2 regions of the Actinoallomurus rhizosphaericola genome follow, and region 1 is predicted to be linked to the other one. Evidence: riboswitches for the same ligand, from Rfam matches in the RefSeq annotation. Region 1 holds a riboswitch; the other holds the start of a gene.
The links. Region 1 has a riboswitch for cyclic di-AMP ahead of NE234_RS08740 (CHAP domain-containing protein). Riboswitches for the same ligand answer to the same signal wherever they lie in the genome.

Region 1 (15,722 bases):
TGGTGCTGCTCACCGCGATCAGGGCCGCCCGCGGCCAGCCCTGACGGCTGCGGGCCGGCGTCGGCAGTCAGGCAGCCCGGCAGTCAGGCAGCCCGGCAGTCAGGCAGCCCGGCAGTCAGGCAGCCCGGCAGTCAGGCTTCCGATCGCCGCGGTCGGCCGTGACGAGCGGCGTCCGGCCGTGCTCAGGCGGGCAGGACGCGGCGCAGCAGGACCAGGGCCCGGTCGGCGACCGCCAGGTCGTCGTTGGCCTTGACCGCCTCGCGGTCGGCCGGCGCCGGCGTCGCGGTGTCGAGGACGACCTCCCACCGTTCGCCGAAGCGCTCGTCCGGAATGTGGAAGACGATGCCGTCGGAGTGCGCGTTGAACAGCAGCAGGAACGAGTCGTCGCGGACCCGCCGCCCCCGCGGGTCGGGCTCGGTGATCGCGTCGCCGTTGAGGTACACCGCGACGGCCTTGGCGTAGCCGATGTTCCAGTCCGCCTCGGTCATCTCCGTGCCGGACGGGGTGAGCCAGCAGATGTCGCGCTGGCCGTCCAGCTCGCCGCCGTGCGTGTGCCCCTGGAAGAACCGCCGCCGCCGGAAGACCGGGTGGTCCCTCCGCAGCTCCGACACCGTACGGATGAAGTCGACGAGGTCCCGGTCGTCGTTCCAGGACACCCAGGCGAGCTCGTCGTCCTGACAGTAGGCGTTGTTGTTGCCGTGCTGCGTGCGGTTCAGCTCGTCGCCGTGCGACAGCATCGGCACGCCCTGCGACAGGAACAGCGTGGCGATGAGGTTGCGCTGCTGGCGGGCGCGCAGCGACCGGACCGCCGGGTCGTCCGTCTCGCCCTCCACGCCGTGGTTCCAGGAGCGGTTGTCGTCGGTCCCGTCGCGGTTGTCCTCGCCGTTGGCCTCGTTGTGCTTGCGGTCGTAGGTGACCAGGTCGTGCAGGGTGAAGCCGTCGTGGCAGGTGACGAAGTTGATCGAGGCCAGCGGGCGGCGGCCGTCGTCGGCGTACAGGTCGCTGGAGCCGGTCAGGCGGGAGGCGAACTCCTGCAGCGCGGGCTGACCGCGCCAGAAGTCCCGGACCGAGTCGCGGTACTTGCCGTTCCACTCCGTCCACAGCGGCGGGAAGTTGCCGACCTGGTAACCGCCCTCACCGACGTCCCAGGGCTCGGCGATCAGCTTCACCTGCGAGACGATGGGATCCTGCTGAACCAGGTCGAAGAACGCCGAGAGCCGGTCGACGTCGTGGAACTCCCGTGCCAGCGCGGACGCGAGGTCGAACCGGAACCCGTCCACGTGCATCTCGGTCACCCAGTACCGCAGCGAGTCCATGATCAGCTGGAGTGCGTGCGGGTGCCGGGCGTTGAGGCTGTTGCCGCAGCCGGTGTAGTCGAGGTTGTACCGCTTGTCGGTGTCCCGGAGCCGGTAGTAGGCGGCATTGTCGATGCCGCGGAAGCTGAGCGTCGGGCCCAGGTGGTCGCCCTCGGCGGTGTGGTTGTAGACGACGTCGAGGATCACCTCGATGCCCGCCTCGTGCATCGCCCGCACCATGGCCTTGAACTCCAGGACCTGCTCGCCGAGCTCACCGGAGGAGGAGTAGGCGTTGTGCGGCGCGAGGAACCCGATCGTGTTGTAGCCCCAGTAGTTGGTCAGCCCGCGTGCCACCAGGGCGTGCTCGGAGACGAACTGGTGCACCGGCATCAGCTCGATCGCCGTGACGCCGAGCCGGCGAAGGTGCTCGATCATCGCCGGGTGGGCGAGCGCGGCGTAGGTGCCGCGCTGCTCCTCCGGGATGTCCGGGTGCAGCCGCGTCAGGCCCTTGACGTGAGCCTCGTAGATGACCGTCTCGTGGTACGGCGTCCGCGGTGACCGGTCCTCGCCCCAGTCGAAGAACGGGTTGATCACGACGTTCTTCGGCATGTACGGCGCGCTGTCCTCGGTGTTGAGCTCGGCCGGCGCCGCGAACCGGTAGGAGAACACCGACTCGTGCCATCGCACGTCGCCCTCGACGGCCTTGCCGTACGGGTCCAGGAGGAGCTTGGCGGGGTTGCACCGGTGTCCCAGCGCCGGCTCGTACGGCCCGTGCACGCGGTAGCCGTACCGCTGCCCGGGGCCGATGCCGGGAAGGTAGCCGTGCCAGACGAAGCCGTCGGTCTCGGGCAGGGCGTAACGGGTCTCGGTGCCGTCCTCGTCGAACAGGCACAGCTCGACCCGCCGCGCCACCTCAGAGAACAGCGCGAAGTTCGTGCCGGTCCCGTCCCAGGTGGCGCCCAGGGGGTACGGGGTGCCGGGCCAGACCTCCTGCATCGCTCTCCTCGGTGTCCACGGACATGCCTCATCGAATTGTCGCCGTACCTCGGCCGAGACGCGAATGGCGCGGCCGGGGAGGACCGGGATCCGGTGCCCCGAGCCGCGCGACGCATGCCGAGTACGTGGCTGACCAGGAAGTTTCTCCGGATCCGCCAGGGATGCACTCTATGTGAGGTCAGGAAAGGTCAGTGCCAGGCCGGCCCTCCGGGCGGCTGGTCCCCTCCGCCTCCACCGGCTCCGCCTGCTCCCGCTCCGGCGGGACCGCCGGAGAGGCGCCGAACTCCACGCCGTGCGCCTCCCGGCCGAACGCGGTCAGCAGGACCACGGCGAGCAGCGTCGGCGCGATCACGACGGCGAACGAGAACGGGTAGCCGTGCCCGCTCGCCAGGCGCTCCTGCAGGGGCAGGTTGATCGCGGCGAGGAGGTTGCCGAGCTGGTAGGTGACGCCGGGGTAGAAGCCCCGGATCGCGTCCGGCGACATCTCGGTCAGGTGCGCCGGGATGACGCCCCAGGCCCCCTGGACGAACAGCTGCATGAGGAACGCGCTGACCGCCAGCAGCGCCGTGCTCTTGGAGTAGGCGAACAGCGGTACGACGAGCAGCGCCAGCAGGGACGCGCCGACGATGGCCCGGCGCCGCCCGAAGCGCTGCGACAGGGTGCCGACCACCACGCCTCCGACGATGGCGCCGACGTTGTAGATCACCGCGATGCCGACCGCGTAGTGCGGGGAATGGTGCAGGCCCTTCTTCAGGAAGGTCGGGTAGATGTCCTGCGTCCCGTGGCTCATGAAGTTGAAGGCCGTCATGAGCAGCACGAGGTAGAAGAACCGGACCAGGACCTTGCGGTCGAAGAAGACCTTGCGCAGGGGCGTGCGCGTCATCTGCAGCCGCGCGTTCGTGCGCTCCCAGACCTCCGACTCGCCCACGCGGTACCGCACGTACAGCGCGATGAGCGCGGGCACCGCGCCGAAGACGAACAGGCCGCGCCAGCCGAAGATCGGCGTGATCACGAAGTACGCGAGCGCGGCCACCAGGTAGCCCGCCGGGTATCCGACCTGGAGCATCCCGGAGTAGAACCCGCGCTTGGCCGGCGGGATCTTCTCCATCGCCAGGGAGACGCCCAGGCCCCACTCGCCGCCCATGCCGATGCCGTACAGGAAGCGCAGGGCGAGCAGCATGGTCAGCGAGGTCGAGAAGCCGGAGATCAGCTCGACGACGGAGTAGAACAGCACGTCCGCCATCAGCGGGATCCGGCGGCCGGCCTTGTCCGCCCACAGGCCGAACAGGTACGCGCCGAGCGGCCGGGCGATCAGCGTCAGCGTGGTCGCGACGGTGACCTTCTCGGCCGACGTGCCGAAGTCCTTGGCGACCTCGGTGATCACGAAGACGAGGAGGAAGTAGTCGAACGCGTCCATCATCCAGCCGAGGAAGGCGGCGAGGAAGGCGTTGCGCTGATCACGATCGAGGCCGCCGGCCTGGTCGCGGATGTCGCCGAGCAGGGGTACGCCCATGGGGGGTCCTTAGTCCGATCCGTCGCTCCCAGCCGATCTTTACCCAGAGTTGAGACGATCAATTCCATGGTAAGTCGGTAGGAAAGGTTGACTGCGTACGGTCCGCCGTGTTTCGATCAGTCCATGCGCGTCCGGCCCGCCCTCACCCGCCGGCGGCACGTCGACCTGGTCCGTGTCGCCGCAGCCCGCTGTCGCGGCTGACGATCTCGCCGATCCCGCCTCCCGCGGCCTCCTCCTCGGCCGCGTTCCCCCATCCCCGCAGTTCGTTCCCCGTCACGGTGCCCCACGGCACTCGTCCGGCGAGTGCCGCACACCACGAAGACGGCGCCGCCCCCGTACAGGAGCGCATTCCCTCATGCCCAGAAGATCTCTCTCGGCCGTCCTGGCCCTGACCCTCGCCGGCACCGGCTGCGCCGCGCAGGCGCGCTCGGCCGACTCGCCGACCCTGAAGATCGGATACTTCCAGGGGGCCGTCGCCGGCCCCGAGGCCGTCGTGGCAGCCGACCCCGGCCTGTCGTCGCACGTCAAAGCGAAGATCGAGCTCCGTCCGATCGACAGCGGCGTGGCCGGCATGGCCCAGTTGCGCGCCGGCGCCTTCCCGGTGGTCTCCGGTGTCGGCAACCCGCCGTTCGTCGGCGCGTTCTCCTCCGGCACGGACGTGGAGGTGGTCTTCGCCGAGAGCATCGACGAGTCCGGGCTGGTCGTCAGCGACGCGATCAGGTCGAACGCCGACCTGCGGAAGGTCGGGGTGCTCGTCGGCTCCACCCTCGACTTCCAGCTCCGGGGCTGGCTGAAGAGTCAGGGCCTCACCGGCAGGGTGCAGATCGCCAGCTTCGCAAGCGAGGCGGCCGAGGCCGCCGCCTGGAAGGCCCACAAGATCGACGCGGTCTACATCAGCCAGTCCTTCCTCATCGAGCTGAAGAAGCACGGCGGCCGGGTGCTCACGACGGCGGCGGACATCGCCAGGCTCGGATACGCCGCGGTCAACCTGCTCGCCGTCAGCCGGACGTACGCCGCGAAGAACCGCGACCTGGTCCAGCAGCTGGTCTGCCAGGTCTCCCAGGCCCAGACGCTGGTCCACGGGGACCAGGCCGCCAAGTACGTCCGCCCGGCGGCCCGGTTCCTCGGCGTACGGCCCGACGACGCCGTCGAGGCGACGAAGAGCTACCCCTACATCCCGGCGGCCGAGGAGACCGGCTGGCTCCAGGGAACGGACGGCAGGGCGGCCTCCGGCCGGCTGGCCGCCAACTTCCAGCGCACCGGGGAGTTCCTGGTGACGCAGGGCCGGGCGAAGGCCGTTCCGTCCATCGCCCAGATCGCCGCGCACATCGATCCCGGCTTCTGGGCCAAGGCGCAGGCGGGAGGCTGCTCGTGAGCCGGCCCGGCACGCCTCAGGCGCCGGCCGCCGCGGAACGCCGGCCGGCGAACGCGGTCGTCGCGGAGCCCCGGGTCACCGAACGTCCGTCCGCGATCCGGCTCCGGGACGTCGGCAAGACCTTTCGCGGACGGCGCCGGCGGACCGCCGCGCTCGAAGGCGTCAGCCTGGACATCGAGGCGGGGGAGTTCCTCTGCCTGCTCGGTCCCTCCGGGTGCGGCAAGTCCACGCTGCTGGGCGTTCTCGCCGGGTTCGTCCCCGCCGACTCCGGCGAGGTGCTGGTGGACGGGCGGCCGGTGCGGGGGCCGGGCCCCGACCGGGGCGTGCTGTTCCAGACGCCGACGCTCTTCCCGTGGCTCACCACCCGCCAGAACGTCCTGTACGGCCCGAAGGCCAGGGGCGCGCTCACCCGGGAGGTGCGGGAGGAGGCCGACGCCCTGCTGGAGACGGTCGGGCTGGCGGACTTCCGGGACGCCTACCCGCACGAGCTGTCCGGCGGGATGCGCCACCGGGCGGCGTTCGCCCGCGTGCTGATCAACCACCCGAGCGTGCTCCTCATGGACGAGCCGTTCGGGGCGCTGGACGCCATCACCCGCGCCGGGATGCAGCGGTTCCTGCTGGAGCTCTGGCAGCGGCACCGGATGACGATCGTGTTCGTCACCCATGACGTCGAGGAGGCGACCCTCCTCGGCGACCGGGTGGCGGTGCTGTCCGGGCGGCCCGGCCGGACGAAGGCCGTCGTCGACATCCCCCTCCCGCGCCCCCGGGTCTACGAGGACACCGAGACGCTCGAGTTCGTCACCGCCAAACGGCGGATCAGGGAGGTGCTGGAGCGATGAGCGAGCAGATCACGAGCGCGGCGCCCCTGACCGCCGCGCAGGCGCCCGACGGAGAGGAACCGCCGCCGGTGACGTCCGGGACGACCGGCGCGCCGGGGCGGCGGAGGCGGCGTTCGTGGCGGCGCGTGGCGTTCGGCGGCGCGGGCCTGCTGCTGGCGCTCGGCGTCTGGCAGGTCGCGGCGCTGATCATCGGCGACCCGGTGACGCTGCCGTCGGTCACCGGGACCGTCCGTGAGTTCGGGCACTACGTCACCCATCGGTACCCGGAGGTCCAGGGCAAGACCCTCCTGGAGGACGCCCTGATCAGCACCGGCCGGATCCTCGCCGGATTCGGGCTCGGCACGGTCGTGGGCCTCGTCCTGGGCGCCGCGATGGCGGGCGTCCGCGTGATCCGCGAACTCGCCGACCCCATCATCGCGGTCGTACGGCCCCTGCCGCCGATCGCGTTCATCCCGCTGCTCGTCGTCTGGTTCGGCATCGGTGAGACGTCGAAGGTGGCGCTGCTGTTCTTCGGCGTGGTCCCGGTCATCACGATCGCGACCCTGGGCGCCCTCGACGCCGTCCCGGCCGAACTGGTGAACGCCAGCCGGAGCCTGGGCGCCTCGCACTTCCACACGATGGTGCACGTACGGCTCCGCGCCGCCGTCCCCGGCGTGATCACCGGGATGCGGATCGCCATGGGCGGCGCCTGGACGAGCATCATCGCGGCCGAGATGATCGCCGCCACCGGAGGGGTCGGCTTCCTGATCCTGCAGGCCGGCAACTACCTCCAGACTCCGCTGATCTTCAGCGGGATCATCGTCATCGCCGTCCTCGGCTTCGTCTTCGACGGCCTGCTGCGCCTTCTGCTGCGCGCCGCCGACCCCACCATCCGCCACTCGTGAGACCCCTGAAAGACAAGGAGTGCCCCATGTCCACCCTCGACATTCGCAAGGTCGGCGGACGCATCGGCGCGGAGGTCACCGGCGTCGGCCTCGACCGCCTCGGCGGCGAGGAGTTCCGTGAGCTCAACGCGGCCCTGCTCGAGCACAAGGCGCTGGTGTTCCGTAACACCGGCCTCGACGACGAGGGCCAGATCCGCTTCGCCGCGAGGTTCGGCGAGCTGACCGCCGCCCATCCCACCGTGCCGTCCGTGGACGGGAGCCCCAACATCCTGCCGGTCGACGGCGAGGAGGGCATCCGGTCGAACCACTGGCATACGGACGTGACGTTCGTGCGCACGCCGCCCAAGGTCACCACGCTCCGCGCACTGGTCGTGCCGCCGTACGGGGGCAACACGCTGATCGCGAACGCCGCGGCCGCCTACCGTGACCTGCCGGAGCAGCTGCGGGAGTTCGCCGACCGCCTCTGGGCCGTGCACACCAACGACTACGACTACGTCCTGCCCCGTACGAACACCAGGAAGGCGGTGGAGTACCGGGAGACGTTCGTCTCCCGGCGGTACCGGACCGGGCATCCGGTCGTGCGGGTGCACCCGGAGACGGGCGAACGCGGACTGTTCATCGGCGGGTTCGCCCAGCGGATCATCGGGCTGAACAGCACGGAGTCGCGTGACATCCTGCGCATCCTCCAGGAGTACGTCATCCGGCCGGAGAACATTTTGCGCGTCCAGTGGAACCCCGGCGACCTCGTGGTGTTCGACAACCGGATCACCCAGCACTATGCCCCGGACGACTACGGGGACCAGCCCCGCAGGCTGCACCGGGTGACCGTGGCGGGCGACGTCCCCGTGGGCGTCGACGGCACGCGGAGCCACGTCATCGAGGGCGACGAGGCGCAGCACTACACCCCGGCCGTCGCCGCCGCCTGATGGACGCGGGGCCCGGAGGCGCGGGGCTCCGGGCCCCGTCCGGCGGCGGATGAGACCCCGGGCGGCGGGTGCGCGACGCGCCCGGCGCCGGCCGGGGACCGCGAGCGGCCGGCTCGGCCGTCAGGCGGGGCCCGGCCGGGTCCGGTCGAGTCGTCCCGCGGCCCGGGCGCGGGCCTCCTCCAGGAGGGTGCGGGCGAGTGAGGAGGTGGCCTCGCCGGGGCTGAGGACGCAGACCCAGCCCTGCGCCGCGTACACGGGGTGGGGGAGGACCCGGTCGGTCACCGTGAAGTCGATGCCGCCGCGGTGGTCCGCGTGCGCCGCCGGTGAGTGACCGATCAGCTCCTCGAACCTCCTGCGGCCGACGGCGAGGTTCAACCGGAACACGCCGGGGCGGTCGAGGTCAGAGGCGGTGTCGAACCCGTCGTAGTCCTTGGTCACGATCGTTGCGAAGGGGAGGAACCGGTCTGCGGCCGCGTCGCCGCGCGGATCGTAGGAGATGAACGTGTCACCCCAGGCCGGCTCCGGAGCGCCGGTCTCCTCGCTCGCCGTGACCACCACGGTCCCCGGCAGGCCGGCTGCGAACTGAATGATCTCGTCCTGCGTCATGACGCCCTTCCGATCTCGGTCGCGTTCTCCCTTCCAGGGTTCCATTGAAGTTCCCTGTGAGACTTTTCGCCGATGACGCCGATCAATGGCCTGGTCACCGCCGGGCGACCTTCAAAGCGCGGGTGAACTCGCGGCGCTCAGCCGGTCTTCGGGCGGGCCCGCTCGATGATCGCGCCGAAGTCGACGCCGGCCGGCAGGGTGCCGAACGCCCGGCCCCAGTCACCGCCCAGGCGGGAGGCGCAGAAGGCGTCGGCGACGGCCGGATGGCCGTGCCGGACCAGCAGCGAGCCCTGGAGGACCAGGGCGAGGCGCTCCACGATCCGCCGGGCGCGCACCTCGATCGTCGCCACGTCGGTGAGCGCGTCCCTGACCTCGGCGGCCGCGGCGTCCAGCCGGGCGTCCGCGCCCGAGGCCAGGCCGACCTCGTCGAAGAACGCCTCGACCGTCTCCGGCTCCTTGACCATCGCCCGGAGCACGTCGAGCGCCGAGACGTTGCCCGAGCCCTCCCAGATCCCGTTGAGGGGCGACTCGCGGAACAGCCGCGGCATGCCGGAGTCCTCGACGTAACCGTTGCCGCCGAGGCATTCGAGGGCCTCCGCCGCGTGGGCGGGCCAGCGCTTGCACACCCAGTACTTGCTCACGGCGAGCCCGAACCGTTTGAACGCGGTCTCGCCGCGGTCGGTCGCCCCGGCCAGGCGGAGCATCAGGAGGGTCGCCGCTTCGGACTCGACGGCCAGGTCGGCCAGGACGTTGCGCATCAGCGGCTGGTCGATGAGGTACCGGCCGAACGCCTGCCGGTGCGCGGCGTGGTGGGCCGCCTGGATGAGGCCCTCGCGCATCCCGGCGGCCGCGCCGATGACGCAGTCGAGCCGGGTCATGTTGACCATCTCGATGATCGTGCGGACGCCGCGCCCCTCGTCGCCGACGCGCCAGGCGACGGCCTCCTCGTACTCGACCTCGGCGGACGCGTTCGACCGGTTGCCCAGCTTGTCCTTGAGCCGCTGCAGGCGGATGGCGTTGCGGGTGCCGTCGGGCAGCACCCGGGGCAGCAGGAAGCAGGTGAGGCCCTCCGGGGCCTGCGCGAGGACGAGGAACACGTCGCACATCGGCGCGCTGGTGAACCACTTGTGGCCGGTCAGCAGGTACGTGCCGTCGGGCTGCGGCACCGCCCGCGTCGTGTTGGCCCGGACGTCGGACCCGCCCTGCTTCTCCGTCATCGACATGCCGGCGAGGATGCCGCGCTTGCCGGCCGGGTCGCGCAGCCCGAAGTCGTATGTGTCGGAGGTCAGCAGCGGCTCGTACCGCCGGGCCAGCTCCGGCGCGTGCCGGAGCGCGGGCACGGCGGCGTAGGTCATCGAGATCGGGCAGCCGTGCCCGGCGTCGACCCGCCAGACGTAGAACTTGGCGGCGCGGGCGACGTGCGCCCCGGACCGTTCGGTCCAGGCGCGCGCGTGCAGCCCGTGGCTCACCGCGACGCGCATCAGCTCGTGCCAGGCGGGGTGGAACTCCACCTCGTCGATGCGGTGGCCGTACCGGTCGTGGGTGCGCAGCACCGGCGGGTGCTCGTTCGCGAGGCGGCCCCACTCCCGCGCCTGTTCGGTGCCCGCCAGCCGGCCCAGCTCGTGGACGGCCTCGGCCGCCCAGCCGCCGCCCTCGCGGAAGAGCCCGTCGAGGAGTGCCGGGTCGTCGGCCACGTCGTGGCCGAACAGCGGGGGGACCTGGTTGAAGACCTCATGCGTAGTCACTGACCGCTCCGATGCTGCGCTGGGCGAACGAGATGAGATGGGAGATCAGGTCGATCCGGGCCTGCCCATCCGCCGCCGCGTCGGTACGGGCGGGCTGGGCCGGGTCGGCGGGCTGGGCCGGGACGCCAGGCGGATCCGGGTCGGCGGGCTGCCCCGCGCCGACCGCGAGCGGTCCGACGAGGGCCTCGCCGATGGCGCCGACGAGCGCGGCGGCGCCGACCTCGACGTCCTGCTCGGGCAGCTCGCCGGCGGCGATCCCGCGACTGATGATCTCGGCGAGGACGGCGGCGTACGCCCGGCGGAAAACCAGGCGTTCGGCGTCGACGGAGGGGTCCACCGGCTCGGCGAGGAGCGCGTAGGCCATGCGCGGCGCGCGCAGGGCCCGGCCCGCGAAGGTCTCGATCACCGCCGCGACGCTCTCGGCCGCGGCCCGGTCCGGTGACGCGGCGCGGGCGAACGCGTCCACCTCGCGCTGGGAGGCGACGCGGAAGACCTCGGCGACCAGTTCGGACTTCGACGGGAAATGGCGGTACACGCTGCCGGTCGCCACACCCGCCCGCCGGGCGACGGCGGCGATCGAGCATCCGGCGTAACCCTGCTCGGCCACGACGGAGAGCGCGGCGGCGCGGATGCGGTCCCGCGAGGCGCTGAGCCGGGCCTCGACCCGGGGGGTACGGCGGTACGGCACACAAGGATTGAACCTCAGTTCACTCCTTCCCGGCAAGCCTGCGCGGACAACGGGCACAAAAACGGCGCGGGATCCCGAGAGGGGATCCCGCGCCGTCCGGCCGGCAGGCGAGGGGGAGCGGGTTACGCCTTGCCGGTGGCCTGAGCCGCGCCGGTCGCCGTGGCGTAGCCGGTGCCCGAGTGGCGGTACACCGGGCCCTTGCCCAGCTCCAGCACCTGGAACTTGACCGTGATCGAGTTGGACGCGGTGCCGGTGAGGTGCTTCATCATCTTCTCCGACAGGTCGATGAGCGCCGGCGGGTTGTGCTGGGCGACCGCCCACTCCGCCGGGCCGAAGTCCTCGACGATCCCGATCTCGCTCTTGCCGTTGTAGGTGACCTTCACCTTGGTGCCGAGCGGCCAGTACGGGCTGGCGATCGTCTCGTACGCCATCGGCTTACCCGACGCCGTCGACGGGTCCCAGAAGGAGGTCGCGGTGGAGACACCGGTGGGCAGGGCCGGGGCCTTGGCCTGCTTCTTGGGGTCGTTGCCCTTCTTGACCGACAGGAGCATCCGGTCCTGGGCACCGCTCTGGACGCGCTTCTCGGCCTGCGCGGGCGCCTGCTGCGCGACCTTCGCCGGGGCGCTCTGCGCCTGAGGCGACGCCGCCGCCTCCGAGGTGCCCCCGTAGGCGAGGGCGGTGGTGACGCCGGCGCCGGCCAGGGTGACTCCGGCGGCGACGCTGGCGATGGCCTTGGTCGAAAGCCTGATCATCGCTTTCCTTTCGGGGGCATGCGGGGATGAGGGCATGGGGGTACCGGGGAAGGGGTGAGAGAGATCCGGAGAGAAGTCCGGGAAGGGGAGGTCGCGCGTGCCGCGGCACCGGCGGCGGCACGGCACGCGCCGACGGGCGGCTACTGCTGCGGGTACTCCGGGTAGCCGTAGCCCACGACGGTGGAGGTGTTACGCGTCCGGACCTTCACGGCGTCGTCCGTGTTGCCCTCGACCGTCTGGATGGTGCCGTCGTGGTTGTCCTTGACGACCAGGCCCACGTGATCGATGTTGTCGACCCCGCCGCCGCTCCAGGAGAAGAAGACGACCGCGCCGGGCTTGGGAACGCTGCCCCAGCGGCCCTGCGAGATGAACCACTTGGCGTGGGAGGGGGTGAACGCGTCGCCGCCCATGCCCTTGACGCCCAGCGTGTCGCCGACCCAGGTGACGAACATGTCGCACCAGGACGCGTTGGCGTAGTCGCTGACGGAGCCGCCGTCGCGGGCGGCACCGGCCTTGGCGTACGGGGTGGTCATGAACCACTGGTTGAACTTGCTGCCGCCCGTGGCGTTCTCGGTCGTACCGACCTGGGACTCGGCGAGCTTCAGGACGTCCGCGGCCGTGGGCAGCTTCTTCTGCTTCTGCTCGGCGACGGTGTGCACGTTGAGGTGCGCGTCGTCGCCCGCGGGGCGGGCGTGCTCCGCCTTACCCGTACCGGGTGCGGGTTTCTGTGCCACCTGGTGGACGGCCGGACGGGACACGGTGGAGGCCTGCGCGGACAGGGCGGGCCCTGCGGTCACGACGGTCGTCGCCGCCGCGCCGGCGGTCACGGCGCCGGCGATGAGGCCGGTGAGACACTTCTTCTTCGAGGTAAAGCGGGGTTTGGCGTGTCGAGGGGACACGGGGGGTACTCCTTCGGCTTCCATGCCGCTTACCGGGTTAGCTGACGGGTTCGGGCGTGGAAGCTGCCCTACGGCACAGAAGTGCCGATTCACCCCAATGGTGCGGTGGGTCCCCGGTTCCGCGAGGTGCGGATTCAGCGGGTCGCCCGCTTGCGCGGACGGCACGAACAAAGAGACAGGGTCTGGCCGTACGGTCCCAGGGGCGGGACGACGACCGGATATTCAGATCAGGGAAGACTCGCGGACAAGGTTCTGACTCCTTACTTCCAGTACGCCTACCGGGTTAGCTGACGGGTTCGGGCGTGGAAGTCGCCCTACGACACGACGGATGTGCCGATTCACCCCGGGACTGCTCATGGGTCCCCGGCTCCGTGACTCTCACGGACTCGACGTTGCCGCTCCCGCTCCATGGGGATCGAGCGGTGCTCCGCGGGAGTGGCGTGATTTGGATATGAACCGTCTCGGCTCTGTACGGAGGCCCTCACGCGTCTTCGCGCTGCGCCGTCTGCGCTGGTGGGCCGGCCGCCGCCGGCGGATGTCCGGGAGGCGCATGGGGGGCGTCCCTCCGGACTTAGTGGGAACATAGCAGACAAATATCGGCCGACCAAATACCTATGTTTGCGACATGGCTCACATCGCGGGCCGGAATAGATGATCGCTAAAAGATCGTCTAATGATCGGTTCCGAATGATCGAATTTGCGCCTCGATAAAGATCGCCGAAATGGCGATCAATCGCAAAGCCTGACGGCACAAGGCTTTGCGGCGCCGGGAGGAGATACCCGCCGCGCTGGTCGCTCAGCCCGCGACCGCGACGGGACCGGCGTTGAGGAGGGCCTCCCGGTAGCGCTGCGCGGTGATCTCCGCCAGCTCCGGGACGGCGCCCAGAGCCGGCGAGACGGCCACGGCGCCGGCCGCCAGGGCCTCGTCCCGCACCTTGTCCGCGAAGAAGCCCGGGGCCAGGAAATAGGACGCCACGACCACACGCCGCGCTCCCGCCGCGTAGAGCGCGCGCACGGCCTCCGCGGGCGTGGGACGGGCCGCGGAGGCGTACGCCGGGACGACGGCGCGCCAGCCCCGCCAGCCGCGCGCCATCCGGCCGATCGTCGCGTTCGCCGCCGGATCGCTGGAGCCGGCGGCGGCGAGCACGACGGCCGTCTCCGGGTCCGGCCGGACGCCGACCTCGGCGAGCCGCCGCTCCAGGGCGCCGGTCATCAGAGGGTGGGGGCCGAGCGTGGCGCCGTAGTGCAGCGTCAGCCGCGGATAAGACGCCCGCGCCGCGCGCAGCACCCCGGGGATGTCGGTCTTGCTGTGGTACGCCGCGGTGAGCAGGAGAGGGAGCACGACGGCCTCGTCGGCCCCCTCTCCGACGAGACCACCGAGCACCTGCCCCGGCGCCGGGGGAGCGTGGTCGAGATACGAGGTCACGACCCGCACCCCCGAGGAACGGCGTACAAGATCGAGAAGTTCCTCGACCGTCGCCGCCGCCCGCGAGTCCCGGCTTCCGTGGGCCACGGCGACCAGGGGGACCGCCCCGCCGCCCCCGGATCGCCCGGCTCTCACAGGTTGATGCCGCATTCGGTCTTTCCGGTGCCGGCCCAGCGTCCGCTGCGCGGGTCCTCACCCGGCGCGACCCGCTTGGTGCAGGGCTCGCAGCCGATCGAGGGGTACCCGTCGTACTGCAGCGGGTTCACCAGGATGCCGTGCTCCTCGATGTAGCCGTGCAGGTCGTCCTGGGTCCAGCGGGCGAGGGGGTTGACCTTGACCTTGCCGCGCGCGGCGTTCCACTCGACCACGCGCGCGCCGCGCCGGTGCGAGGTCTCCTCGCGCCGGATCCCGGTGATCCAGGCGAGGTACGGCTCCAGCGCGCGGTTCAGCGGCTCCACCTTGCGCAGGTGGCAGCACAGGTCCGGGTTCCGCCCGTACAGCCGGGGACCGAGGTCGCGCTCCTGCTCGGCGACCGTACGGGAGGAGGTGACGTTCACCACGTTCACCGGGTAGACGGCCTCGACCGCGTCGCGGGTGCCGATCGTCTCGGCGAAGTGGTAGCCCGTGTCGACGAACAGCACGTCGATCCCGGGCCGGACCTTTGAGGCGATGTCGACCAGCACGGCGTCCTTCATGGACGACGTCACGCAGATCCGGTCGCCGAAGGTCGCGATCGACCAGCGGACGATCTCCTCGGCGGACGCCTCCTCGAGCGCGTCGGCGGCCGATTCGACGATGTCGGTGAGGTCGAGCGCGGCGGTGGGGCGTTCGAACAGGAGCGTCATGCCGAGCCCTCCCGCCGGGGAGCGCCGGCCGAGCTCAGCGCGCCGAACCCGACGAAGCGGAGCCGGAACGCCCGCGTGCAGGCGCGGCAGTGCCAGCCGCCGTCGCTCTCGTACGGCTCCAGGTCCTCGTCCCCGCAGTAGGGGCAGTAGAAGGGAACGGCCCTCTCGGTCACTTCAGCTCACCTTCCTCGGCACGCTGCACCCAGGCGGCGAAGGACTCACCGTCGTTCCTGCCCTGCTGGAAGTTGCGGAGCACCCGCTCCACGTAGTCCGGCAGCTCCTCGGCGGTGGTCTTCAGGCCGCGGATCTTCTTGCCGAACTCGCCGCCGATCGAGCCGCCCAGGTGGACCTGAAAGCCCTCGACCTGCTCGCCGTTCGCGTCCGTGACCAGCTGGCCCTTCAACCCGATGTCGGCGGTCTGGATGCGGGCGCAGGAGTTCGGGCAGCCGTTGATGTTGATCGTCAGCGGCTCGTCGAAGTCCGGCAGGCGCTGCTCCAGCTCCTCGATCAGGTCCATGCCGCGCTGCTTGGTCTCGACGATGGCGAGCTTGCAGTACTCGATGCCGGTGCAGGCCATCGTCTGGCGCCGGAACGTCGACGGGCGGACCCGCAGGTCGTGCGCCTCCAGCTCGGCGGCCAGCTCCTCGGTCCGGTCCTCCGGAACGTCCAGGATGACCATCTTCTGCTCGGTCGTCGTGTGCACCCGGCCGGAGCCGTACTCCTCGGCCAGGTCCGCGATGACGTGCAGCAGGTCGCCGTTGATCCGGCCGACCTTCGGCGCGAAGCCGACGTAGTACCGGCCGTCGCGCTGCCGGTGGATGCCGACGTGATCCCGGCGCTGGTCCCGCGGGCCACCGGGCGCCGGCCCGTCCGCCAGGGCGTACCCGAGGTACTCCTTCTCCAGGACCTCGCGGAAGCGCTCCGGGCCCCAGT
Region 2 (15,722 bases), on a different contig from region 1:
ACCGGGTGCGGGGAGACCTCGACGAAGGCGCGGTACCCGTCGGCCGCCGCCGCGGTCACCGCGTCGGCCAGGCGCACCGGCCGGCGCAGGTTGGCCGCCCAGTACGCGCCGTCGAAGCCGGGCGCCGCCCGCGGGTCGTCCAGCGCCGTCGAGTAGACCCGCAGGTCCGGGGCGCCGGGTGTCAGGTCGGCCGCGGCGGCGGTCAGCTCGGCCAGCAGCGGGTCCATCTGCGGCCCGTGGAACGCCACGTCCGAGGCGACCCGGCGCGCCGGGACGCCCTCCTCGAGCCAGCCGGCCAAGACCTCGGCGACGGCGTCCGGTTCGCCGGAGACGACCGTCGAGCCGGGCGAGGAGGCGATCGCGGCGACCACGTCGGCACGGCCCGCCAGCCGCGCGGCCGCGTCGGCGAACGGCAGCTGCACCATGGCCATCGCGCCGCGCCCGGCGACCCGCCGCAGCAGCCGGGACCGCCGGCAGATCAGCCGGGCGCCGTCCAGGCGGGTGAGCGCCCCGGCCGTCACGGCGGCGGCGATCTCGCCGACCGAGTGGCCGATCACCGCGTGCGGGCGGACGCCGTACGCGCGCCACAGCTCGACCAGGCCGACCTGCATCGCGAAGATCATGGTCTGGACCCGGTCGACCTCGGTCAGTTCACCGCCGCCGAGCGCCTCCCGGGGCGAGAAGCCGATCTCGGCGGCGAACACCGGCTCCAGCTCGTCGATCACAGCGGCGAACGCGGGTTCGGTCGCCAGCAGCTCCCGGCCCATGCCGGCCCACTGTGAGCCGTGGCCGGAGAACACGAACACCGGCCCGGGGCCGGGGTCGCCCAGCACCCGCCCGGTGGTCACCGACGCGTGCGGGGTGCCGGCGGCCAGGGCGCGCAGCCCGGTGGTCAGCGCGGCCGGGTCGTCCGCCGCCACGACGGCGCGTTCGGCCAGGTGCGCCCGGCGCAGCGCGAGCGTGTGCCCGACGTCGGCCGCCGGCAGGTCGCCGGCGGCGTCGGCCAGGTTCCCGGCCGACTGCCGCAGGGCCGCCCGTGACGCGGCGGACACCGGGAACAGCCGGCCCGCCGTCCCCTCGCCGGCCCGCCGCGCGGGCGGCGCCTCTTCGAGGACCACGTGGGCGACGGTCCCGCCGTAGCCGAAGGCGGACACGGCGGCCCGGCGCGGGTGCCCGGCGTCCGGCCACGGCGTCGGCGCGTCCACCACGCGCAGCCCCGCGCCCGCCCAGTCGACGGCCGGGGTGGGCGTGTCGAGCCGGCTCGGCGGGAGCTCGCCGTGGTGCAGCGCCAGGACGGCCTTGACCAGCCCGGCGATGCCTGCGGCGCCCTCCAGGTGGCCGATGTTCGACTTGGCCGAGCCGATCAGGCACGGCCGGTCCGCCGGGCGTCCGGCCCCGTACACGCTGCCCAGCGCGGCGGCTTCGAGCGGGTCGCCGACGGCGGTCCCGGTGCCGTGGGCCTCGACGTACCCGACCGTGCCCGGCTCGATGCCCGCCTGCCGCAGGGCGCGGCGCATGACGTGCTCCTGCGCCTGGCCGCACGGCGCCATGATGCCCACGGTGCGGCCGTCCTGGTTGACGGCGCTGCCGCGGATGACGGCGAGGACCGGGTCCCCGTCCCGTACGGCGTCGGAGAGCCGCTTGAGCACGACCACGGCGGCGCCCTCGCCGCGCCCGTAGCCGTCGGCGGCGGCGTCGAACGACTTGCTGCGCCCGTCCGGCGCCAGCGTGCCCGCGGCGTCCAGGGTCAGCGTCTCGCCGGGGGACAGGATGAGGTTCACCCCGCCGGCCAGCGCCACGTCCGTCTCTCCGGCCCGCAGCGCCTGCACGGCCAGGTGCACCGCGACCAGCGACGCCGAGCACGCGGTGTCCACCGCGAGGCTCGGGCCGCGCAGGTCCAGGGAGTACGACACGCGGTTGGCGACCGCGCAGGTCGCCGCGCCGATCCCGGTCCACGCCTCGATGTCGGGCAGATCCTCCAGCAGCCGGTGGCCGTAGTCGCCGGTGCAGACGCCGACGTACACGCCCGCGTCCGTGCCGGCGAGCGCGTCCGGGGACACGCCCGCGCGTTCGAGGGCCTCCCACGCGGTCTCCATCACGAGCCGCTGCTGCGGGTCCATCAGCTCCGCCTCGCGCGGCGTCAGCCCGAAGAACTCCGCGTCGAAGCCCGCGACGTCGTCCAGGAAACTCCCGCGCGGGACGGTGCGGCGCACCGCGGCGGCGTACGAGGGGCCGCGGTCGGCGTAGTCCCGCCAGCGGTCCGCGGGCGCGGGCCCGCTGGCGTCCCGTCCCTCGCGCAGCAGGTCCCAGTACGCGTCCGGCGAGTCGGCGCCGCCCGGCAGGCGGCAGCCGATCCCCGTCACCGCGATGGCCTCGGCCGGTCGGTCCATCACGCATCCCCTCCCCGTGCCCGCGCCCAGACGGGCGTCTCGAGTACCTCCACGACCGCGGCGGAGATCGTGACGCCGGGTCCGAAGCCGAACATCAGCAGGTGGTCGCCGGGGCCCAGGCCGCCGGTGCGGACCAGGTGCTCCAGCGCGAGGATCTGGTCGCTCGCCCCGCAGTGGCCGATCGTCCGGCCGAACTCCCAGGCCGACCGGGATGCCGGAACGCCCAGCCGCATCTCGCAGATCTGGTCGGCGATCTCCCGTGAGGTGTTCATGCACGCCACCCGCATCACGTCCCCCGGCTTGATCCCCGCCTCCGACAGCGCCTGGTCGATCGCCTCGGCCATCCGCTCGTCGAGCGTGACGAGCACCTTCGTGCCGTCGCCCTCGACGACGGCGCGCCGGCGGAACTCGTCGTTGTGCGCGGCGAAGTCGACCGCGCGGCCCTCGAGGATGCCGGGCGGGAACAGCGGCTCGGCGCAGCGGTGCATCTCCTCGGCCTGCGACACCGACAGCGTGCACACCGACGCCAGCCGTGCGAACCCCGGCTCGGTGTCGAGCACGACCGCGCTGCCTGCGTCCCCGGCCACGGCCCCCGGCAGCATCCGCCACCGGTCGACCAGCGGAGTGCCGTAGTTGTCGGCGGTGACGAGCAGCGCGGCCCGGCGGCCGGGCACGGCCCGCAGGTGGCAGGCGGCCAGTTCGAGCGCGGTGAGCATGCCGTTGCAGCCCTGCTTCAGCTGGGTGGACAGGACCCCGTCGCCGACCAGGTGGCGCTGCACGTACGACTGCGGCGGCCAGCCCTCCGGGCCCTGATGCCACGTCGAGGTGTACAGGAGCAGGTCGAGCTCGGCGGGGGAGCGCCCGCTGCGGGCCACCGCGCCGCGCGCCGCGCGCAGCGCCATCTCCGGAGCCGGGACGTCACCGGCGACCGCGACCGAGGCGAGCCCGTGCAGCTCGACCTCCTCGGCGGTGTACCGGCCCGCCGCCACGGCCTCCTCGACGCTCACCCGGGCGGGGACGTACGACCCGACCCCGCTGATGTACATGTCCGCCGTCTCCATGCCGCCTCCCCGTCGCCGCCCTGCCGTCGTCGCTCACCGGTACTCCGGCGGGATGTCGAGGATCCGCAGCACGGCGCAGGCCATGGTGGTCCCGGCGCCGAGCCCGACGAGCAGCACGTGGTCGCCGGCGGCCAGCGCGCCGGTCGCCAGGAGGTGGTCGAAGGCCACGAACTGGTCGCCGACCCCGAGGTGCCCGATCTGCGCCCCGTAGTCCCAGGTGGTGTCGGCCATCGTCAGGCCGAGCCAGTTGACGCCCCGGTGCTCCAGGTCGTCCCAGCGCCCGTGCGGGAACGCCACGCGCGCCACGTCGTCGAGGGTGACGTCCGCCTCGCCGAGGGTCCGGTCGACCAGCTCCAGCAGCGTCTTCTGGATCGCGAGCATGACGTCCGCGCCGTTGCCGTTGATCAGCCGCTTGCGGAACTCCCGGTTGCGCGCGGCGAAGTCCAGCGGCCGCCCCACGGTCGCGTCCGGCGGGAACATGGGGACGCCCCCGTCGTTGACCGCCTCGGCCTCCGGCAGCACGACCACGTTGACCGACCGCAGCTCGGCGAACCCGCCCTCCGTCGTGACCAGCAGCGCGCACCCGCCGTCGCCCATCACGGCGCCCTCGATCATCCGCCACCGGTCGACCAGCGGGGTGCCGTGGTTGTCGGCGCCGACGAGCAGCGCGGTGCCGCCGTCCGGGCGCAGGTACCCGGCGGTGAGCTGCAGTGCGCTGAACATCCCGCAGCAGCCGTGCCGCATCTCGACGGCGAGGACGTCGCCGCCCACCAGGTGCTGCTGCAGGTAGTACTGCGGCTCCCAGCCCTCCGGCCCCTGGTGCCAGACGTCGGAGTACAGCATGAGGTCCAGGTCGCGCGGGGACAGGCCGCCGGAGCGCTCGAACGCGTGCCGGGCGGCGCGCAGCGCCAGCTCCGGGGCGGGCACGTCGCCGGCCACCGCCGCGCCGCCGAGCCGGAAGTACTCCACTTCGTCGGCCGGGTAGCGGCCCTCGGCGACGGCCGTCTCGATGGTGACCACCGGGGGCAGATGGACGCCGATGCTGCGCAGGTACATGTGGGGGGTGCGCATCCGTCCCTCCTCTCAGCGTCGGAGCAGGAGCATCGGGTCGCTCAGCTCGTGGAGCCCGCACATCGGCGGGCACGCCTCGTAGCCGAGGAGCCGCTGGATGTCCTCGGGGTAGCCGCGGACCACGTCCAGCGGCACGGACAGGTACTGGTTCTCCTCCTGGCGGAGGTTGCCGAGGTCGTAGGCGTACGACAGGCCGGTACGGGGCCCGTCGGAGGAGTTGACGCCGGCGCCGTGGTACGTGCTGCCGAGCCACAGCAGCGCGGAGCCGGTCCGCATCGCGGCGGGCACCGCCTCCTCGTCGCGGGGCGCCCGCTCGTCGTCCCACCGGTGGCTGCCGGGGATCACCCGGGTCGCGCCCGTGCGCGCGCTGAACTCGCTCGCGGCGACCATGACCTGCACCCGGCTCTCCGGGCCCGGGTGCGTACGCAGGTGGGCGGTGTCGTCCCGGTGCAGGGCCTGGATGGGGACGCCCGGCCAGGTCTGGATCGCCCGGGAGATGCCGAGCTGGATCGTCGGGACGAACTCCACGCGCTGCTCGCCGAGCCACGCCTTGACCGGGCGCTGCAGGAAGTGCCGCGCGAGGCCGAGGAAGTGCGGCTGCCGCATGATCGTCATTGAGTGCGCGGACCGGCGGACCAGGCCGGGGAGGATCCGGGTCTTCTCGCCGACGAGGCGTCCGTCGCCGTCCGCCTGGCATTCGAGGTCCGGGCCGAGGTCGGCCCACAGCCCGCGGAGCGTCTCGGCGTCGACGAAGTCCTCGACGATCACTGCTCCGTCGCGGTCGACCACCTCGATCGCGGCGTCGACCGGGGTCGACGCGGGCAGCGTGGTCAGCCTGGATTCACTCACTCCGGCCTCCGATGGCGCGCGGTGGCGGTCTTCGTTCTCAGGGGGATTCGGCCTCAGGCGGTCGCGGCGGGCGGGCCGAACCACCGGGCGAGGGCGTCCGGCAGCGAGGCCGGGTCGGCGGGCGTGCTCCAGGCGACGAAGCCGTCCGGCCGGATCAGCAGGGCGTCCGCCGGGGCGTCCGCGCATTCGGCGGTCACCACGTCGACCTGGTCGGACCAGGGCTCGGCGAGGGCGCGCACCTTCGGGTCCGAGCGCAGGTCGAGCAGCAGGGCGCGGCCGTTCCGCTGCAGCTCCGCGACCCGTACGGTGCCGTCGGCACGCCGCAGGTGCAGGTCCGGGCTGTACCGGCCGACCAGGGGGCTCGTCAGGGCCGGGTCGCCCATGTCGTAGGAGATGTGCAGGTCGTCGACGAGGGCGGTGAGCTGGCGGTTCGCCTCGTCGCGGAGCAGGAGCTCCCGGAGCAGCCGGCGCAGCGCGTCGACGTGCGGGCCGGGCCGCATCAGCGCGATCGAGGCGCGCTGGATCTCCAGGGTCTGCTCGCCGATGGGGTGCCGTTCGGAGGTGTAGGTGTCGAGCAGGCTCTCGTCGCACCGGCCGCGGGCGACGGCGGCGAGCTTCCAGCCGACGTTGACGGCGTCGCCCAGCCCGAGCCGCAGTCCTGGACCGCTCCAATGCGAATGGACGTGCGCGGCGTCGCCCACGAGCAGGACCCGGCCGCTGCGGTAGGTCTCCGCCTGCCGCGCGTTGTCGGTGAACCGGGTGATCTTCGAGATCCCGGTGACCGTCACCTTGGTGCCACTGAGCCGGCGCAGCGAGCCCTGGAACTCCTCCAGCGTGATCGGCGCGTCCCGGTTCACCGGCGGCCCGTCGAACTCCAGCGTGATGAACCGGGGCGGACCCTCCTCGTACACCAGCAGCCCGGCGTCCTTGCGGAACCACCCGGGCAGGTGGAAGTCGGGGTCGTCGATGTCGGCGAAGGCGCGGTACCCGGTCGTGACGCCGTCCGTGCCCGGGAACGCGATGCCGGACAGCTTCCGGATCGTGCTGCGGCCGCCGTCGCAGCCGGCCAGCCACGCGGCCGCCAGCTCGTACGGCCCGTCGGGCCCCTCGACGTCGAGGTGTACGCCGTCGTCGTCCTGGGCGAACCCGGTGACGGTGTGGCCGCGGCGCACCTCGACGCCCAGCTCCGCCGCGCGCCGGGCCAGGTCCTCTTCCAGCAGCTGCTGGGGCACCAGCAGGTCCGGCGACTCGGGGCGGAGCAGGAACATGCTGGCGAAGTGCCGCGCGCCGGGGAACTCCTTGGGCAGCAGGCTGTCCGGCCGCCGCTCACCGGCGGCGACGCGGGCGCGCTGCTCGGGCGTCGGCGGCGTGATGGGGGTCTCGGTCACCCCGAGCATCAGCCCGCGACGGTCCATGATGTCGACGGCCCGGCCGGTGATCCCCTCGGCCTTCGGGCGCCATTCGATCGCGGGCAGTCGTTCGAGGACGACCACCGGCACGTCGTGGAGGGCCACCTCGCAGGCGAGCATGAGCCCCACCGGTCCACCGCCGACAACCGCCACCTGAGCATGCCGAACCGCCATTAACACCTCTATACGGGATAGCAGTGAGCCTGATGGAGGAGACGCGGGGTCGCCGATCACGGACCGGCGACATTCGCGACGGCCCGTTCGCCCAGCGTGCTTGACAGATGTGTCCGTTCGGTCAGCGCCGATGCTAATCGGGCGGTCCAGAAATGACTAGTGGTGTGTTTTTTCGGACTTGTCATGCATAATCGGCGGCGCGAGATGATCATGCACCGGGCCCGTCGCGGTCCGGGACCGGGCGGGAGGTGATCGGATGACCGACGGCCGGGCGGCTCGTCCGCTGGAGACCGATCGGCCCACCCCCTTCGACCCGCCCGTCGAGCTGCGGCGACGCCCCTCGCTCAGCCGGCTGGCCTACCCGGACGGGCACCTCGGCTGGGTCGCCACCGGGTACGCCGTGACCCGGGCCATCCTCGCCGATCCGCGCTTCAGCACCCGGCGTGAGCTGCTGCATCAGCCGGTCGGCCGCGAACGCGCGCACGAGCGGCCGACCCCGGCGGAGCCGGGCATCTTCCCGCACACGGACCCGCCCGAGCACACCCGCTACCGCCGCCTCCTGAGCGCCCACTTCGGGCCCCGGCGCGTCGCGGAGCTGACACCGGCGATCCGGGCGTACACCGAGCAGGCCCTCGACGCGATGGCGGACGGCGGGTCGTCCGCCGACCTCGTCACCGCGTTCGCCGTGCCGATCCCGGCCCTGGTCATCTGCGAACTCCTGGGCGTCCCCCCGGAGGACCGGCACGCCGTCCAGGCGGCCACCGCGGTGATGAACGACCTGGACTCCGCCCCGGAACGGGCGGTCGAGGCGGTCATGTCGATCACCGGGACGGTGCGCCGCCTCATCGCGCGGCTGCGCGCCGGCGCGGGCCCGGCGTCCGGCGACGGTCTGCTGGCACACGCCGTGGCCACCGGCGACCTGACCGACGAGGAGCTCACCAACCTCGGCATGGTGCTGCTGGCCACCGGGCACCTGCCGACGTCGAGCATGCTCTCCCTGGGAACGTTCCTGCTGCTCACGGACGCGACCGAGCGGGCGCGTCTGCGCGCGGACGCCGTCACCGCCGAGCGCGCGGTCGAGGAGCTGCTGCGCTACCTGTCGATCCTGCAGTTCGACGTACGGCGGACCGCGCTCGCCGACGTCGAGATCGACGGCCAGGTCATCGCGGCCGGTGAGACGGTCGTGCTCGCGCTGCCGGTCGCCAACCGCGACCCCGCGCGGTTCGCCGACCCGGACGCCCTCGACCTGGGCCGCTCCGCCACCGGGCACCTGGCCTTCGGCCACGGGGTCCACCAGTGTCTCGGCCAGCACCTCGCGCGGGCCGAGCTGCGCATCGCGCTGACCGCGCTGTTCGGCCGCTTCCCGGACCTGCGCCTGGCCGTCCCGGCGGCCGAGGTGCCGACCCGCGAGCGCTCGGCGGTGTACGGCGTGGACCGCCTGCCCGTCGCCTGGAACTCATCTTCGGCCGGACAATCGGACGGAACGGAGAATAGATGAGCCATCAACCACTCATGTGAGTAATGCAACACACGTCAATTACCAAGCGTGTGAATAGCGCCACTCCTGGCTCGGTTAACCGGTGCGGATAACCGAATGGCGAACACTCCTTCGGTCCGTCCGGCGGTCACCGGTGACGTCCGGGGTACTTCTCGTCAGGGGAGGTACGCCATGAGGGGACACCGGCGCCGGGACGTCGTCGCGGTGGCGGCCGCGCTGGCCGGTCCGCTGCTGGTCGCGCTCGTCCTGCTGCCGTTCCGGAGCAGCCTGTCGAGCACGAACCTCGCGCTGATCCTCGTCGTGGTCATCGTGGCGGTCGCGGCTCTCGGCAACCGGCCCGCCGGCGCGCTCGCGGCCCTGTCGGCCGCCGTGTGGTTCGACTTCTTCCTCACCCGGCCGTATCAGAGCATCCTCATCCACCGGGCCGCCGACGTCCAGACCGTGGTGCTGCTGCTCGCGGTCGGCCTCGCGGTCTCCCAGCTGGCCGCCCGCGCCCGGCGGCTCAAGGTGATCGCCGTCACCGACGCCGCGTACCTCGCCCGGATCCACGACACCGCCCGGCTGGCGCAGGGCGCGACCTCCGCCGACGCGGTCGTCGACCACGTGCGGGAGGAGCTCGGCGACCTGCTGCACCTGCGGGCCTGCCGGTTCGAGTACGGCTCGCTGCTCGGTCATCCGCCGCGGCTGGAGCAGGACGGCAGCCTGACCGTCGGCCGGCGGCGATGGGAGGTGGAGCGGCGCGGCTGGCCGGAGGAGGACGTCGAGCTGCGGGCCTTCGGCAACGGCCACTTCCAGGGCCGGTTCATGCTCAGCCCCGTGCCGGGGGAGCGGCCGTCACTTCAGGCGCGTCTGGTCGCCGTCACCCTCGCCGACCAGGCCGGCGCCGCCCTGGACACGGCGGCGCCGGAGGAACGGGAGCAGTAGGGACGGGCCGGCGGGATCGGTCAGCCGCAGAGGGCGGTGTCGAGGGCCGCGGTCACGTGGCCGAGCTGGGTCTCGTTGGAGAGCAGTTCGGTGACCGCGATGGTCGCGGCGCGGCCGTCCTCGGTGGCGCCGTTGGTCGTCGAGAACCCGTCGATGTCGCCGCCGTGGCCCCAGACGAGGCCGCCGCAGCTCAGCGGGGTGCTCGTCAGGCCGAGGCCGTACCGCACCCCCGTGCCGAGGTCGGGGGCGGGGACGGTCGTGCGCATCTCCTTCAGCTGCGCCGGGGCGAGCAGCCGCCCGCCGAGGAGCGCGGTGAAGAAACGGTCGACGTCGCTCGGCGTGGAGATCAGCTCACCGGCCGCCCAGCCGAAGGACGGGTCCATCACGGTGACGTCGGTCAGCGGCGCCTTCGGGTCGTCGTGGTGGTAGCCGTGGGGATGCGGTTCGCGGATCGTCTGGTCGCCGACGCCGGGGAAGTAGGTGTGCCGCAGCCCGATGCGGTCGATCACCCGACGGGTGATCTCCTCGCTGATCGGGCGGCCGGTGACCTTCTCGACGAGCAGCCCGGCGACGGCGTAGTTGGTGTTGCTGTACTCCCACTTCGTGCCGGGCGCGAAGTCGGCCTTCTGGGCGAGGGCGAGGTCGAGCAGCTCACGGGGCTCGAAGTACCGGTGCAGGTACGGCAGGAGGCCGTTCGCCAGGATGCTCGTGTAGTTGGGCAGGCCGCTGGTGTGCTGGAGCAACTGCCGCACGGTGATGTGGCGGCCGTCGATGCCGTCGCCGCGGATGAGGTTCGGCAGGTAGGTCTCGATCGGTGCGTCGAGGCGGATCTTGCCCTCGCCGACGAGCTGCAGGACGACGACCGCGGTGAAGGTCTTGGTGTTGCTGCCGATGCGGACGTACCCGTCGGCCGGCACCCTGGCCCCGGTCTTCAGGTCGCCGACGCCCGCGGTGTAGTCGTGGAAGCGCCCGTCCCGGCCCCGTACGGTGGCCAGGGCGGCGGGGAACCCGTCGTCGCGCACGAGCTGGTTCAGGTGCTGCTGGACGGCGTCGCCGGTCCGTGCGGTGCGCGCCGCGAGCGCGCCGGTCGGTGCGAGGAGGACGCCGAGACAGCCCAGCGCGACGATGGCGGTGAGACGCCGGCCCTTGCGGAAACGTTGATCGCTCATGGCGATGACGTTACGTACGGGCGGGGTGACGGATCGATACCGCAGGCGGTAGTCCCGGAGTAGTGCTGGCTGTACCTCCGTCCGGGGGCCGTCCGCCGGAGACCCGCCCCGGAGATCCGGGGCGGGTCGTCACGACGGGACCGGTTGGTCCGGCGGTCCGCCGCTCAGGGTGTCAGAACCAGCCGCAGCCGCCGCAGTCGCCGCAGCCGCCCGACCAGAAGAACCAGTTCGTGTCCGAGGTGCGCTTGTAGTAGGAGTACGAGAGGTTCCCGGTCCGCAGGTGCTTGCGTACGACCGAACGCCGGTGCGCGTAACCGCCGGCACCGCCGTACGTGGCGACGGACTGCGGTGCGGCGATCGTGGCCGTCTGCGCGCTCGCCGACCCGGCCGTGCCGATCGTGGCCATGGTCGCTCCTGCGAAGGCCAGGCCGGCGACCGTTACTCCCATCCGGCGCGAAATACCCATGGAAGATACCTCCTTTGGTTCGGCTCGCGCGCGACGATGCCGGAGTCGCACGCGTCATTTGGGACGTTCATGGCGCTATGTCCCATTTCAGGGCACATCACGGCACTCGCGAAGTCAACCGATATCTGTCGAGATGAGCGATATTTGAATGACGCTTAGCGTTTCCTTGCCGAGATCGGATCGCAGCCCTCGGTCCGCCTTCGGGCAGGGCGTTGACCAGGCGTAACCCGGAAGGCGCTGGGAATGCTCTCGGTGCTCGGAGGCCGCAACGGCATGGTCGTTGACAAGCGCGGGTAATCTTCCGGTCGCATCGGCGCCGGGGGACACGATCAAGCCGGAACCGGGGTATGCACGCGGACGTCCCGAAAAGTTCGCGGAGCCGCGTGCGAAGAATCGCGCAATAAGGGGTTCGGATATGCCGCTGACGATGCGCCGCCGGAATCGGAGTTCACGCGAGGACACGGTCGGCAACGGGCGGGCGCTCGTTTTCGCCGCCCTGCTGAGCGGCGTTCTGGTGGTCGTCGCGTCCCCGTGCGCCCTCGCCGCGAAGACCCGGGCCCTCGGGCACGGCGGCCCGCTCGTCGGTGGAGGCGGAGACGGCAGGATCAACCGCTTCGCCGTCCGCGCCGGAAACGGAAGGTTCAACCGGACCTCCGTCGTGCTCAGCCCTTCGGTCAACCGCGGCGTCCAGCAGATCGGGAACACCACCGTGGGCGGCCGGGCCAACACCCAGTCGGCCGTCTGCATCAAGAGGTGGAGAGCCTGCGTCGTCCGCCAGTCCATGGGCGGCTGGTGACGGCGGCCTCCACTCCGTGGCGCCCGGCTCCTCGGGCCCCGTGCCTCCGTCCGGACGCGGCCGCTCAGGTGCCGCCCGATCGCTGCCCGATCGGCGCGAGGTGGTCGAGGAACCATTCCCGTGCCAGCTCGGCGACCGTCTCCAGAGTCCCCGGTTCCTCGAACAGGTGCGTGGCGCCGGGGACGATGGTGAGCCGGCTCTCGCAGCGCATGAGGGCCTGAGCCTGGCGGTTCAGCTCGATGACGACCTCGTCCCGGCTCCCGACGATCAGCAGCGTGGGCGCGGTCACGTGGCGGAGGCGGGACGCGGCGAGGTCCGGCCGGCCGCCACGGGAGACGACCGCGGCGACGTCCGCCTCGGGCTCGGCGGCGGCGCACAACGCGGCGGCGGCCCCGGTGCTGGCGCCGAAGTAGCCGACGCGCAGTCCGCTCGCCTCGGGGCGCTCGCGCAGCCAGACGGTGGTGTCGACGAGGCGCCGGGCCAGCAGTTCGATGTCGAAGACGTTGGCGCGATCGGTCTCCTCCGCCGGGGTGAGCAGGTCGAACAGCAGAGTCCCGAGCCCCACCTGGTTGAGCGCGGTGGCCACGAACCGGTTGCGCGGGCTCGCGCGGCTGCTGCCGCTGCCGTGGGCGAACATGACGAGCCCGAGACCTCCCTCGGGGACGGCCAGATCGCCGGCCAGCCGGACCGGTCCGGCCTGGATCTCGACCTTCTCCTCCCGCGGACAGTCGTCGGTCCGATGGTCGAAGCCCATGACTCCACCCCCTCGCCCCCACGCTCCCTCCGAACGCGGACCCGGGCCAGAGGCGATGGTCCTCACCATGGCGGCGATCGGCCGTCGTCACATCAGTAACTGCAGTAACAAAAGACCCACAATTGCTCAGGAGTTGACTTCCGTAATGGCGCTCCCTTGCCTCGCATGCGCCGAGTGACCCACATCACGTAAACTCGCTGTTTAAGTGGGCGTTTTGTCCTGCTAAGTTCCAATCACTCTTTCGGCGCCCCCCACGCGTCACCCCATACCCGTCGGCCATGGCCGGCCCGCCCGACCCAGGCGATAGCGCGTTCACAAGACGCCTGCCCGAGCCCGAGCCCGCGTCCGACCAGCCGGTTCACCAGCGAGCTGCGTCGCTTCCGCCGAGCATCCACCGGGTGCGCACGCGAGAGCGGCAAGGGAGTGGAACCATGATCACGCCTTTCCGCTGATCCACCGTCGCCGCGGCGACGGCGACCAATCGGAAGTCTCTCAAAAATCGCCCATATTCGGGCGACCGCTTAATCCGCATCACGCGGAGCCGGGGACCCAACGCATTCCCGGGGTGAATCGGCATCCCCCCATGCCGTAGGGCAGCTTCCACGCCCGAACCCGTCAGCTAACCCGGTAAGCGGCATGGAAGCAAGGAGTACCCCGTGTCCGCTGTCCCTCGACCCCAACGTTCCGGAGCACGTCTCGCCGCCGTCCTGTCGGGCCTCACGGCGGCCGGCGCGGCCGCGGTCCTCGTGACCGCCGCCGGGCCCGCCGAGGCGTCCTCTCTGCCCGCGCGGGCCGCCGCGCAGGCGCACCAGGTGAAGCAGGTCTCCATCCCCGGCAGGGGAATGAACGCCAAACCCAAGCCCAAGGGCGATCCCAAGCCCAAGGCCGACCCCAAGGCCAAGGTCATGGCCGAGCGCCGGCTGCCGGTCACCGCCACCGACGCGCTGAAGATCGCCCTCGCCCAGGTCGGCACCAGCGAGGACGGCGACGGCAGCACGAAGTACAGCCGGTGGTTCGCCGCCTCCCCGTGGGCCCAGCGGGGCGTGCAGCGCGACGGCGGATCGGTCGGCGACTACGCCGACGCGAACTGGTGCGACATGTTCGTCACCTGGGTCGGGGCCCAGGCCGGCGTCCAGGGGATCGGCGGTGACGCCTTCGCCCCCGCGCACGCCGCGTGGTTCCAGGCGCAGGGCCGCTGGGGCACGACCCCCAAGCCGGGGGCGGTGGTGTTCTTCTCCTGGAGCGGCGGCAAGGACATCGACAGCATCGATCACGTCGGCCTGGTCATCAAGGACAACGGCGACGGCACGATCCAGACCGTGGAGGGCAACACCGACGACGCCGTGAAGGTCCGGACCCGGGACACCAGCGAGGTCGTCGGCTACGGCTACCCCGAGTACGGCCAGTAGGCGCGCCTCACTCCGGCCGGGCCCTGCCGTACGGCGAGGACCCGGCCGGAACCCTGTTCGGTGGGCCGAGGCGAATGGTTTACTGACGCGATCATCCCGGTTCCTGGGGCAGGAGGGTCGATGGTCCGGTTCGCGCCGCTGGCCCGGCTGCCGCGTCCGGCCCGCTGGGCGGTGCGCGTCCTGGCCGTTCTGGTGGCGCTGACGCTCGTGCTCGGGCTGTACGGGTGGTGGACCGTACGGCGCTCGTACCCGCAGGTCGACGGGCGGATCACGGTTCCCGGGCTCGGCGCGGACGTCACCGTGCTCCGCGACCGGTGGGGCGTCCCGCAGATCTACGCCGACAGCGCCGAGGACCTGATGCGGGCGCAGGGCTACGTTCACGCGCAGGACCGGTTCTGGGAGATGGACTTCCGGCGGCACATCACCGCCGGGCGGCTGTCGGAGCTGTTCGGCACGACCACCCTCGACACCGACAAGGTCGTCCGCACGCTCGGCTGGCGGCGCGTCGCCGAGCAGGAGCTGCCGCTGCTGCGCCCCGAGACCCGCCGCTACCTCGACGCGTACGCCCAGGGCGTGAACGCCTGGCTGGCCCGGCACCGGAACACCGCCACGCAGAGCCTGGAGTACTCCGTGCTGGGCCTGCAGCGGACCGGCTACCGGCCCGAGCCGTGGACCGCCGTCGACTCGCTGTCCTGGCTGAAGGCGATGGCGTGGGACCTGCGCAGCAACATGGACGAGGAGCTGGGCCGCGCGATCGCCGCCACCAAGGTCTCCCCGGCCCGCGTCGCCCAGCTCTACCCCGGCTACCCGTACGACCGGAACCCGGTGATCGTCCCCGGCGACGGCGGCTCCGGCGGCCGTACGGGCACGGCGCCGCGCGCCCGCGCGCTGTCGCCGGCGCTGACCCGCGTCGCCGCCGCCATCCACGCGATGCCGACGATGATGGGCAACGGCGCCCCGGGCCTGGGCTCCAACTCCTGGGTCGTGTCGGGCACGCGGACGAACACCGGCAAGCCGCTGCTCGCCAACGACCCGCACCTCGCGCCGCAGATGCCGTCGCTGTGGTACCAGGCCGGCCTGCACTGCCGGAGCGTGTCCGCCGCCTGCCCGTTCGACGTCACCGGGTTCACCTTCTCCGGCGTCCCCGGCGTGATCATCGGGCACAACGCCCGGATCGCCTGGGGGTTCACGAACCTCGGCCCGGACGTCACCGACCTGTACCTGGAGCGGGTCACCGGCTCGACGTACGAGTACAAGGGCCGTCAGGAGCCGCTCCAGGTCCGCACCGAGCAGATCAAGGTGGCCGGCGGTAAGACCGTGCCCCTCACCGTACGGGCGACGCGGCACGGCCCGCTGCTGTCCGACGTGATGGACACGGTCCGCACGGCGGGGAGCGGCGCCGCGGTCGCGCTGCGCTGGACCGCGCTGGACCCCGGCCGGACCGCCGACGCGATCGTGTCGCTGGACACCGCCGGGAACTGGGCGCAGTTCCGTACCGCCGCCCGGTCCTTCGAGGTCCCCGCGCAGAACCTCCTGTACGCCGACGTCGACGGGCACATCGGCTACCAGGCGCCCGGCCGCATCCCGATCCGGTCGAGCGGCGACGGGCGCTGGCCCGCCCAGGGCTGGACCGGCAGGGAGGAGTGGACGGGCTTCATCCCGTTCGACGAGTTGCCCAGCGCGTACGACCCGCCGCAGGGCTACATCGTCACGGCCAACAACGCCGCCGTCGGGCCCGGCTATCCGCGGATG

Region 2: another riboswitch for cyclic di-AMP. It lies ahead of NE234_RS21300 (CHAP domain-containing protein); the one in region 1 lies ahead of NE234_RS08740 (CHAP domain-containing protein).

The regions. Positions count from the first base shown of each region.
Region 1 is NZ_JAMXMW010000003.1:225,409-241,130, reverse strand. It holds gene NE234_RS08795 (hypothetical protein) at 1-44, shown strand, start outside; gene glgX (glycogen debranching protein GlgX) at 183-2,291, opposite strand; gene NE234_RS08785 (MFS transporter) at 2,470-3,804, opposite strand; gene NE234_RS45845 (putative leader peptide) at 3,928-4,005, shown strand; gene NE234_RS08780 (ABC transporter substrate-binding protein) at 4,160-5,179, shown strand; gene NE234_RS08775 (ABC transporter ATP-binding protein) at 5,176-6,018, shown strand; gene NE234_RS08770 (ABC transporter permease) at 6,015-6,902, shown strand; gene NE234_RS08765 (TauD/TfdA dioxygenase family protein) at 6,929-7,828, shown strand; gene NE234_RS08760 (DUF6194 family protein) at 7,949-8,479, opposite strand; gene NE234_RS08755 (acyl-CoA dehydrogenase family protein) at 8,572-10,179, opposite strand; gene NE234_RS08750 (TetR/AcrR family transcriptional regulator) at 10,166-10,867, opposite strand; gene NE234_RS08745 (septal ring lytic transglycosylase RlpA family protein) at 10,990-11,619, opposite strand; gene NE234_RS08740 (CHAP domain-containing protein) at 11,760-12,518, opposite strand; cyclic di-AMP (ydaO/yuaA leader) riboswitch at 12,531-12,668, opposite strand; cyclic di-AMP (ydaO/yuaA leader) riboswitch at 12,777-12,920, opposite strand; gene NE234_RS08735 (sirohydrochlorin chelatase) at 13,315-14,094, opposite strand; gene NE234_RS08730 (phosphoadenylyl-sulfate reductase) at 14,076-14,789, opposite strand; gene NE234_RS08725 (Insertion element protein) at 14,786-14,962, opposite strand; gene NE234_RS08720 (nitrite/sulfite reductase) at 14,959-15,722, opposite strand, start outside.
Region 2 is NZ_JAMXMW010000009.1:174,195-189,916, reverse strand. It holds gene NE234_RS21355 (type I polyketide synthase) at 1-2,390, opposite strand, end outside; gene NE234_RS21350 (ketoacyl-ACP synthase III family protein) at 2,390-3,451, opposite strand; gene NE234_RS21345 (ketoacyl-ACP synthase III family protein) at 3,485-4,522, opposite strand; gene NE234_RS21340 (phytanoyl-CoA dioxygenase family protein) at 4,535-5,371, opposite strand; gene NE234_RS21335 (FAD-dependent monooxygenase) at 5,425-6,954, opposite strand; gene NE234_RS21330 (cytochrome P450) at 7,211-8,452, shown strand; gene NE234_RS21325 (DUF4118 domain-containing protein) at 8,624-9,376, shown strand; gene NE234_RS21320 (serine hydrolase domain-containing protein) at 9,397-10,545, opposite strand; gene NE234_RS21315 (hypothetical protein) at 10,718-11,011, opposite strand; gene NE234_RS21310 (hypothetical protein) at 11,427-11,807, shown strand; gene NE234_RS21305 (dienelactone hydrolase family protein) at 11,872-12,561, opposite strand; cyclic di-AMP (ydaO/yuaA leader) riboswitch at 13,070-13,210, shown strand; gene NE234_RS21300 (CHAP domain-containing protein) at 13,218-13,970, shown strand; gene NE234_RS21295 (penicillin acylase family protein) at 14,091-15,722, shown strand, end outside.